DNA from 2 places in the Stenotrophomonas sp. Marseille-Q4652 genome. Region 2 is predicted to be linked to the other one. Evidence: riboswitches for the same ligand, from Rfam matches in the RefSeq annotation. Region 2 holds a riboswitch; the other holds the start of a gene.
The links. Region 2 has a riboswitch for cobalamin ahead of btuB (TonB-dependent vitamin B12 receptor). Riboswitches for the same ligand answer to the same signal wherever they lie in the genome.
Positions count from the first base shown of each region.

Region 1: it holds a riboswitch for cobalamin, as region 2 does, so the genes downstream of both, LG380_RS11790 (ribonucleoside-diphosphate reductase subunit alpha) here and btuB (TonB-dependent vitamin B12 receptor) in region 2, are expected to answer to the same signal.

Region 1 is NZ_CAKAKE010000001.1:2,471,275-2,476,497, reverse strand. Features, by position in the region: gene LG380_RS11810 (alpha/beta hydrolase) at 1-90, shown strand, start outside; gene zapE (cell division protein ZapE) at 87-1,181, shown strand; gene LG380_RS11800 (NAD-dependent deacylase) at 1,216-2,037, shown strand; gene LG380_RS11795 (TfoX/Sxy family protein) at 2,425-2,748, shown strand; cobalamin riboswitch at 3,031-3,255, shown strand; gene LG380_RS11790 (ribonucleoside-diphosphate reductase subunit alpha) at 3,442-5,223, shown strand, end outside.
Region 2 is NZ_CAKAKE010000001.1:3,136,179-3,141,401, forward strand. Features, by position in the region: gene gph (phosphoglycolate phosphatase) at 1-330, shown strand, start outside; gene btuB (TonB-dependent vitamin B12 receptor) at 366-2,225, opposite strand; cobalamin riboswitch at 2,355-2,584, opposite strand; gene LG380_RS14875 (TfoX/Sxy family protein) at 2,631-2,996, opposite strand; gene LG380_RS14880 (GAF domain-containing protein) at 2,993-3,475, opposite strand; gene bioD (dethiobiotin synthase) at 3,591-4,280, shown strand; gene LG380_RS14890 (phasin family protein) at 4,374-4,727, opposite strand; gene queD (6-carboxytetrahydropterin synthase QueD) at 4,874-5,223, opposite strand, start outside.

The DNA.
Region 1 (5,223 bases), 660 kb from region 2:
AGCCACTTCTTCCACCGCAAGCTGATCGACCTGCGCGGCGCGGTCAGCCATGGCGTCAAGGCCTGGCTGCCCGGCGCGGGCGCGGCATGAGCGAACTGCTTCCTTCCCAGCGCTACGCGGCCGGCGTGCAGCGTGGCGACTGGCAGAACGACCCCGCCCAGCACGCGGCGCTGGCCGAACTGGACCGCATCCACGAAGCATTGGTCGACTCGCAGCAGGACGGGTGGCTGGACCGGCTGTCGGCGTTCTGGAAGAAACCCGATCCGGTGCGCGGCCTGTACTTCTGGGGCGGCGTCGGCCGCGGCAAGACCTTCCTGGTCGACCTGTTCTACGACGGGTTGCCGATCGAGCAGAAGTACCGCACCCACTTCCACCGCTTCATGCGCGGCATCCACGAGCGCCTGCGCGAACACCAGGGGCAGAGCGACCCGCTGGCGAAGATCGCCCAGGAGTGGCGCAACAACCTGCGCGTGCTGGTGCTGGACGAGTTCTTCGTCACCGACATCGGCGATGCAATGCTGCTGGCGCGCCTGCTCGAGCGCCTGTTCGCCGAGGGCGTGACCCTGGTCACCACCTCCAACACCGCGGTGGAGAACCTCTACCTCAACGGCCTGCAGCGCGACAGCTTCCTGCCGGCCATCGGCCTGCTGCAGAAGTACTGCGTGGAGCTGTACGCCGAGGGCACCGAGGACTACCGCATGCGTGCGCTGACCCGCTCGCCGGTATACCGCGCGCCGCTGGACGATGGCAGCGACGGGTGGATGTGCGGACGCTGGAAGGACCTCAGCGGCGGCGAGGAGGCGCACGGCGGCAACATCCAGATCGAGGGTCGCAAGATCCCGGTACGCGGCCGCGGCAAGAGCATTGCCTGGTTCGATTTCGCTGCATTGTGCGAAGGCCCGCGCGGGCCGGCGGACTACATCGAGATCGCGCGCGAGTTCAACACCGTGCTGGTCGGTGGCATCCCGCATTTCGACCGGCTCAACGAGGACGCGGCGCGCCGCTTCGTCAACCTGATCGACGAGCTGTACGACCGCCAGGTCAACCTGGTCTGCACCGCGCAGGACGCACCGCCGCTGCTGTATTCGGGCACCCGCCTGGCCGGCGCGTTCGAGCGCACCGCCAGCCGCCTGATCGAGATGCAGAGCGCCGAATACCTGGGTACGCCGCACCGCAGCTGAGCGGTGGGCCAGCCCATCCCGCAACGGAGGCCGCATGTCCCAGCGTGAACCCCACCACGGAACCACAGTTTCCAGTGCGCAGGCCGATACGGCCGCACAGGTCGCGCAATGGCTGGCGCAGGCGCGCCACGTCTGCGTGGTGACCGGCGCCGGGATGTCGGCCGAAAGTGGCATCCCGACCTTCCGCGGCACCGATGACAGCCTGTGGTCGCGCTTCGATCCGCAGCAACTGGCCACCGCCGAGGCCTGGCGCGCGGACAGCGAACTGGTGTGGGGCTGGTACCGCTGGCGCATGGCCGGTGTCCAGCGCGCACAGCCCAATGCCGGTCATTGCGCGCTGGCCGCCCTGGCGGCGCGGCACGGCAGTGTGGCGCTGGTGACGCAGAACGTGGATGACCTGCACGAGCGCGCCAGCAGCACGGTGGCTGCGCATGTCCACGGCAACCTGTTCGCGCTGCGCTGCTTCGACTGCGGACACCCGCATGACGCGCCATTGGCGCCGTGCGCCCCGGACAGCACACCGCTGCGCCTCGCACCACCGGTGTGCGGCCACTGCGGTGGCCAGGTGCGGCCGGGCGTGGTCTGGTTTGGCGAGGCGCTGCCCGCGGATGCGTGGCATGCGGCGGTGCAGGCAGCCAGCGACTGCGAGCTGATGCTGGTGGTCGGCACTTCCGGCCTGGTGCATCCCGCCGCCGGCCTGCCAGCGCTGGCACGGCGCCATGGTGCACGCGTGGTCGAGATCAATCCCGCCCCGACCGCGCTGGCTCCTTCGGTGGACTGGGCGTGGCGGGCCACCGCGGCAACCGCCTTGCCGGCGCTGCTCGCCTGCCTGGAAGGATCCGTACCGGATCCCTGACCTGGGGTGGCGCACCGGGATGCTGTTGCCGACGCTTGCTTCGCGCTCACCCGCCACACCATCGCCACTGACCCGCACCTGCAGTGGCTGGTCATCCTGGTGGGACGTCAGCAAGGCTGGCAGCTGGTCCAGCCCCTGCACCTGGTTGCACGAGGGCGATGGTCGCATGGCAGGGTCGTCCATCCGCGTGCCATCAGCATCGCTGTTGGCTGGCCGGGTTGGCTCCGGCAGGAAGTTGCGCTTGTCCGCGCGCCCCGGGGGATGCGGGCCAGATGCAGCGGCGTGTGTATCAACCGCCCAGGCGGCTGTATGCCGGGGCCATGGGTCTGGCCGCGCTGGCGGCGGGATGGCAGATTGTCTGTCGGCACCAGGCAGGCGAGTGCGGTGATGGCAACCAGTTCCGATTTCCTCGAGTACCTGGCAGAGCAGGCCGGACTGGGCGGGGCCCTGACCTTCCGGAAGATGTTTGGCGAGTACGGCGTGTACCTGGATGGCAAGGTGATCGCGTTCGCCTGTGACAACAGCCTGTTCGTCAAGGCCAGTGATGTCACCGCGGCGCTGACGGCAGAGCTGCCGAAGTGCCCGCCCTATCCGGGGGCCAAGCCCTACCCGGTGGCCGATGAACTGCTCGACGACGGCGATGCGTTGAAGGCGTTGTTGCAGCAGACCGCCGCGGCGATGCCGGCTCCCAGGCCCAAGCCCAAGGCGTGACGGAAGATCCGCCCTGGCGCGATCACTGCGCTACTGGTCGAACGCCCGGTCGGACAGAGGCAACTGCCGCACGCATCGATGCGCAGGCCGTGGTCGGTTGCCACACGGACCGGTCGACCGACAGTTGCTGCGTGGCATTGGCCGGCAGGGGATCCTGCACAGCATGCGCAGCGGTTGGGGCGGTCTCCCGGGTGGCGTCGAGGCGCTCACGCCTGCCATCCCTGTGCCACAAAGCATTCGCGGACCATCACCGTATTTTGTGTTGACCATGAGGGAGCTGCCCACTATCTTGTGGTCGTCGGTTCCGGCGGGTTTGCTGCCCGCGGGATTGAAAGGGAAGCCGGTGACGCCTCTTGGCCAGTCCGGCACTGCCCCGCAGCGGTAATTGGGAACGACCCCGCCACACAGCACTGAGGCCACCCCGGCCTTGGGAAGCGGCGGGTAGGAGGAAGGCGCTGCCTTCCGCGCCCATGAGTCCGAAGACCTGCCGACAGCCGCGCGAAGCACAACGCGCGGTGCCGGCTGCGGTGTCTTCGAGGGGAAGACGGCTGGTGACGAAGGCATCGTGGATGCGCCTGCCGGCGCAGTCGCGGTCCTTGCGACGCCGCCTGTCCACACTCATCGCCCAGCACGGCCCCGGGATTCCTGCGAGGGCAGGGCCTGCGTGCATTACACGCCATGAGGGACACCGCCATGACCGACGCAACCGCCGTCATCGAACCGGCCGAGACCGGCTTTGCACTCACCCAGCCGCCAACGGCCACGACCATGAGCGTGACCAAGCGCAACGGCGCCGTCGAGCTGGTCGACCTCAACAAGATCGTGCGCGCGGTGCAGCGCTGCTGCGAGGGTCTGCATGCGGTCGATCCGATGCGCGTGGCCACCCGCACCATCTCCGGCCTGTACGACGGTGCCACCACGGCCGAACTGGACGAACTGTCGATCCGCACCGCCGCGCTGCTGATTGGCGAGGAGCCGGAGTACGGCCGCCTGGCCGCGCGTTTGCTGGCACGCTTCATCGCCAAGGAAGTTTCCGGCCAGGAGATCCATGCCTTTTCGCAATCGGTTACCCGCGGCCATGAGGTCGGGCTGATCAACGAGCGCCTGCTGGATTTCGTGCAGACCAATGCGCGCAAGCTCAACGACGCCATCGACCCGGCGCTGGACCTGGGCTTCGACTACTTCGGCCTGCGCACGCTGTATGACCGCTACCTGCTGCGCCACCCGCACAGCCGCAAGGTGATCGAGACCCCGCAGCAGTTCTTCCTGCGCATCGCCTGCGCGCTGAGCGAGGACGTGCCGGAGGCGCTGGCGCTGTACCGGCGCATGGGCAACCTCGACTACCTGCCCAGCTCGCCGACGCTGTTCAATGCCGGCACCACCCACGAGCAGCTGTCCTCGTGCTTCCTGCTCGATTCGCCGCAGGACTCGCTGGAATCGATCTATGCCCGCTACGGCGACATCGCCCAGCTGTCCAAGTTCAGCGGCGGCATCGGCGTGAGCTATACCCGGGTGCGCTCGCGCGGCTCGCTGATCCGCTCCACCAACGGCCATTCCAACGGCATCGTGCCGTGGCTGAAGACGCTGGATTCCTCGGTGGCCGCGGTCAACCAGGGCGGCAAGCGCAAGGGCGCGGCCTGCGTCTACCTGGAAACCTGGCATGCCGACATCGAGGACTTCCTCGAGCTGCGCGACAACACCGGCGACGAGTCGCGCCGCACCCATAACCTCAACCTGGCCAACTGGGTGCCGGACCTGTTCATGCAACGCGTGGAGGCCGACCAGGAATGGTCGCTGTTCGATCCGCGCGTGGTGCCGGAACTGACCGACCTGTATGGCGACGCGTTCGCGGCGGCCTACCTGCAGGCCGAGGCGCAGGGCAAGGCAGCGCGCACCATCCCGGCGCGCAAGCTGTACGCACGGATGATGCGCACCCTGGCCGAGACCGGCAACGGCTGGATGACCTTCAAGGACAAGTGCAACCGCGCCTCCAACCAGACCCTGCGCGCGGGCAACGTCATCCACCTGTCCAACCTGTGCACCGAGATACTGGAGATCACCTCGGCCGATGAAACCGCGGTGTGCAACCTGGGCTCGATCAACCTCGGCAACCACCTGGACGCCGACGGCAAGTTCGATTTCGACAGGCTGGCCGAGACCGTGCGCCTGGCCGTGCGCCAGCTCGACCGGGTGATCGACCTGAACTTCTATCCGATCGAAACCGCGCGCCGCGGCAACCTGCGCTGGCGGCCGGTCGGGCTGGGCTGCATGGGCCTGCAGGACGTGTTCTTCCGCCAGCGGCTGGCCTTTGATTCGACCGAGGCGCGTGCGCTGTCGGCCAGGATCGCCGAGGAAATCTATTTCCACGCGCTGGAAACCTCGTGCGAGCTGGCCGCCGAGCGCGGCCCGCACCCGGCCTTCGCCGACACCCGTGCCGCCACCGGCGAGCTGCAGTTCGACGCCTGGAACGTGGTA
Region 2 (5,223 bases):
ACCAACAAGCCGTCGGCGATGCTGCCGCCGCTGCTGGACCACCTGCAGATCGACACCTGCTTCGACGTGGTGATCGGGGGCGACTCACTACCCGAGCGCAAGCCCAGCGCCGCACCGCTGCTCCACCTGTGCAAGCACTTCGACGTGGCGCCTGCGCAGTGCCTGATGGTCGGTGATTCGGCCACCGACCTGGGCGCCGCGCGCGCGGCCGGCATGCCGATCGCGCTGGTGCGTTACGGCTATCCGCGTGACCTGGACCTGGAACAGGCCGGGGCGGTGGCGCTGGTCGACGACCTGCGCGAACTGTTCGGCGGCGACGTTGCCGCCTGAGGAAGCCGGCGCCCAGGAAGGCGCCGGCCAATGGCTCAGTGGGCCGGGCGGTAACGCAGGCCCAGCTGGTACTCGCGCCCGGGCTGGTTGTACCAGGCGATGGTTTCGTACTGGCGGTCGAACACGTTGCTGGCGCGGGCCTGCAGCGTCCACGCCGGGTTGAGCGCGTACTCCAGACGCAGGTCCACGGTGCCGTAACCGGCCAGGCGCACGCTGTTGGCGGCATCGTCGAATCGGTGGCCGTTGCCGATGACGGTGACGCCGGCACGCAGCGCGCCGAAGCGGCGGTCCACGTCCAGCCGTGCGCTGCTGCGGGCGCGGCGGATCAGCCAGTTGTCGTGAGTGAAGGACCCGGCGGTGCGGTCGCGCGGATCGGTGAAGCTGGCCTGCGCCTCGATCTCCCAGCCGGCCAGGGTGACGAAGCCGGTGGCTTCCACGCCGCGGATGCGCGCCTCGTTGACGTTGACCAGGTTGAAGCTGTCGTCATAGCCGATCAGCTGCTCGATGCGGGTTTCGTAGGCATCGATGCCCCAGCGCCAGTCCTCGCCATGCTGGGCAATACCGAGGTTGGCGCTGCGCGATTCCTCCGGCTTGAGCGCCGGATTGCTGAAGCCCGGGTAGTACAGGTCGTTGAAGGTCGGCGCCTTGAAGCCGGTGCCGACGCTGGCGGTCAGGCGCAGGCCGTGGCCCAGCGCCCAGCCCCAGCCGAGGCTGCCGGTGGCATGGTTGCCGAACTGCTGGTTGTCGTCATTGCGCACGCTGGCCTGCAGGGTGTGCGCGCCGAACCGGGCCTGGTATTCGACGAAGACGCCGAGGTTGTCGCGGCGCGCGCGATCGAACACCAGGTCGCTGGCAATGCGGTCTTCGTACCAGTCCACGCCAGCGGTCAGCAATTGCGTGTCGGCGAGCTGGTGGTCGGCCTGCAGCGAGGCGATGTCGCGGCGGGTCTCGAAGCGGCTGGCGAACACGCGGCTGCCGGCGTCGGCGAAATAGTTGTCGGCCTCGTCGCGGGTACGGCCGGCCTGCGCGGTCACGGTCAGCGCATCCAGCGGATTCCAGCGCAGCTTGCCGCCCAGCACCTGCTGCCGGTTCTCGGCCTCGTTGCCGCCGAAGATGCTGCCGTCGTATTCGTTGAAGCTGCTCACGTCGAGCAGGTGGGCTTCCAGCTGCACTGTCTCGGCCAGCGCGTAGCCGCCGCGCAGGTTGAGCGAGGTATTGCGGTAGCCATCGCGGTCGGGCTCGTCGGCATAGCAGCCGGCGCCCCAGCCGGCGGCGGTGCCGCGGCAGGCGTCGATGCCGTCGGTGGCCTGCCAGGCACCCTGTGCCGAGATCCAGCCACGCTCACCGCGCTGGCTGAAACCGGCGCTGGCCTGGCGCAGCTGGTTGCTGCCGGCGGCCAGGCTCAGGTTCTGCTGCAGGCCCTTGGCCGCGGCGCGGGTGAACACCTGGATCACGCCACCGATGGCCTCCGAGCCGTACAGGCTGGAACGCGGGCCGCGCACGATCTCGATCCGCTCGATCTGCTCCAGCGGCAGGTCCTGCGGGGTCGGCATGCCGTTGTTGGCCGAGCCCATGCGCACGCCATCGACCAGCACCAGGGTGTGGGCGGAATTGGTACCGCGCAGGAACAGCGAGCTCAGCTTGCCGGCGCCGCCCTGGTTGGTCAGGCCGATACCGGCGCGACCCTGCAGCAGCTGGATCAGCGAGGTGGCCTGGCTGCGCTCGATCGCGGCGCGGTCGATCACTTGCACCGGCACCACGCTGTCCTGCACGGGCACGGCGGTGCGGGTGGCGGCGACCACGACTTCATCCAGCTCGGTGGCCGGCTGCTGGGCCAGCGCCATGCCGGGCAGGGCCAGCGTCATCGCAAGGGAAAGGGGGTGGAACGGCTTCATCGGGTTCTCCTGGCATCGCGCACGCCCGCGCGGCCTTGGGCAAGGGGCGGTTGCAGTGCAGGAGGGAAGAAGCGCGACAGGCGCATCGTGCAGGCACGGCGCGTTTGCCGCTGCCATGCCCGCCGCATCGCAACCAGTCGTCTTCCGGGCCGGTCTCCGGACTTGCAGGTCGGTGCGATGCACCGCTTCCGCGCGCCTTCCCATGCCGAAGCACAGTGGCCGATGCGTGGAATCGTCCTGCTTACCGTTGCGGGGGCAGTGCCGGAATGGCCGCAGCGGTCATGCCGCTGCCGGATTCACCGGCTTCCCGTTTCAACCCGTCGCCGTGGCGGCAGGTCACCTGGAAGTGCGCGCAGTCTAGGCCATCGGCCGGTGGGGCGGCAAAGGAAAATGGGGAGGCAACTGTCAGTCGAGCAGGTCGGTGTCGTCCTGCGCCGGTTCGTCACCCTCGCCGGGTGCAACGACCTCGGTCGAGTACACCGGGCCCGAGGCCGGGCCGGGACGCTTGAGCGGCTGCACGGCGATGATCGCCTCGTACTCGGCCACCAGCTGCTGGCGCCTGGCCACCGGCAGCTCCTGCCAGTGGCAACCAAGCAGGGCCGCCTCCAGCGAATACAGCAGGTTGAGGCTGGGCTTGAAGCCGGCGCGGCGGACCTTGACGAAGGCCACCACCGCGCCGGTGTCGATCAGGTCCTGCTGGGTATGCAGGCCGACCTGGCGCAGCCAGGCCGCACTCTTGGGGCCGATGTTGCGCAGCCCCGAGGTACTCATTGCAGCGCCTCGATCCAGGCCTGGGCGATGGCTTCCAGGCCCTGTTGGTCCTCGGCATCGAAGCGCCCCGGCAGCGGGCTGTCCAGGTCGAACACGCCGACCAGCTCGCCATTGCGCACCAGTGGCACCACCAGTTCCGAACGCGAGGCCGCGTCGCAGGCGATATGGCCGGGGAAGGCGTGCACGTCCTCGACCCGCTGGGTCTGCCGCGTGCTTGCCGCCGCGCCGCACACGCCCTTGTGCAGGGGGATGCGCACGCAGGCCGGCAGGCCCTGGAACGGACCAACCACCAGCTCGTTACCGTCGTAGAAGTAGAAGCCCACCCAGTTCAGGTCGGGCAGCGAGTGGTAGACCAGCGCCGACAGGTTGGCGGCGTTGGCGATGCGGTCGTGCTCGCCGTACAGCAGGCCGCGGGCCTGCTCCAGCAGCTGTGCGTATTGTTCCGGCTTGCTGCCGGAGAGCGTGGATGCAGTGAACATCGGTCGAGTTTAGACGGCGCTGCGGCTGGGTGGGAGGGCGGCAGCGGGACGATGGGTTGCGGTCCCGGCAGGGTCAGGGGATCCTGCGCGGCCTTCCGGCCCGTGTCATGCCTCCATGTCCCTGCTGCCCGCGCTCTACATCACCGGTACCGATACTGGCATTGGCAAGACCTTCGCCAGTTGTGCCCTGCTGCATGCCTTTCGCCAGCGTGGCGCGCGTGCGGTGGGAATGAAGCCGGTGGCCAGTGGCTGCGAGCGCACCCCGGCCGGTTGGCGCAACGAGGACGCGCTGGCGCTGCAGGCGGCCAGCGAGCCGACGCCGGCCTACGACGACCTCAATCCGTTCGCGCTGCCCGCGCCGCTGGCCCCGGAGATCGCCGCGGCCGAAGCCGGCGTTGAGCTCTCGATGCCGCCACTGCTGGCTGCCTTCGGGCATCTGCGCGACGAAGCGGACACCGTGGTGGTGGAAGGTGTTGGCGGCTGGTTGGCGCCACTCTCCGCCACGCTGGACCAGGCCGACCTGGTGCACGCGCTGCAGTTGCCGGTGGTGATGGTGGTCGGTATGCGCCTGGGCTGCCTCAACCACGCGCGACTGACTGCGCAGGCGATTGCCGCCTCCGGCGCGTGCTGCATCGGCTGGATCGCCAACGAGGTCGATCCGCAGATGGCGCGCCGCGACGAGAACTTCGCCCTGCTGCAGGCGCGGCTGCCGATGCCGTGCTGGGGCCGGCTGCCATACGCCCCGGGCGCCGACCCGGCCAGCATCGCCGCGCATCTGGCCATTGCCGGCAGCGGTCGCGAATGAGCGGATAAAAAAAGGCCCGGCAGAGGGAGGGATCTGTCGGGCCTTTGGATTGCATGGGGGGAGGGGACCCATGCAAATTCGGTTGTAGGTACGTCAACGCGCCTTGCGTGTTTTCCCGGTCGCGGCCGGGGAGCGGACCAATTCGCCCAGCGCCTCGCTGGTCTTCAGGCCCAGTCCCAGCACCTCTTGGCTGGCCGTGGCCAGGCGCTCGAGGTTGTCACGGGCAAGCTGCAGGCCCTTGGGCAGCAGCTCGCTGTAACCGTCATTGCCCGCTTCGACTACCTCGCCGAGGAATCCGGCAGTGGCAGTGGCGTTCTTCTCGAAGGTCTTCAACTGCACGCCAAAGGCACTTTCGGCCGTTTCCAGCGCCAGGCGGTTGGCCCGGGTGGCGGCAGCGGCGAACTGCTGGGTGTAGCTGCTGAAGGCTTCGTTGAACTGGGCGGACATCGGGTGATCTCCGGAAACAACGCTGTTGCAATGCAACATACGCCCTTTCTGGTGCGATGCAACAGATATTTCGCGATCCGCCCGGAGCAGTTCATTCGATGTTCTGAAACCATGAACCGCGTCGCGTTTTCACAGCGTTTGGCGGCTCAGCCGCGGTAGCGGCAGCCCGAGGTGCAGGTTTCGTGCACGGTCACCTCGCTCAGTTGCGGCAGCGCCGGCTTCAGCCGGTCCCAGATCCACATCGCCAGCACCTCGCTGGTCGGGTTCTCCAGCCCCGGGATGTCATTGAGGTAGTGGTGGTCGAGCTGGTCGTACAGCGGCTGGAAGGCGGCCTTGAGGTCGCCGAAGTCCATGATCCAGCCGGTGTCCGGGCCGGGTTCGCCGGCCACCTCGATGCGCACGCGGAACGAATGGCCGTGCAGCCGCGCGCACTTGTGGCCCGGCGGGACATTGGGCAGGCGGTGGGCCGCTTCCAGGGTGAAGTCTTTGAAGATTT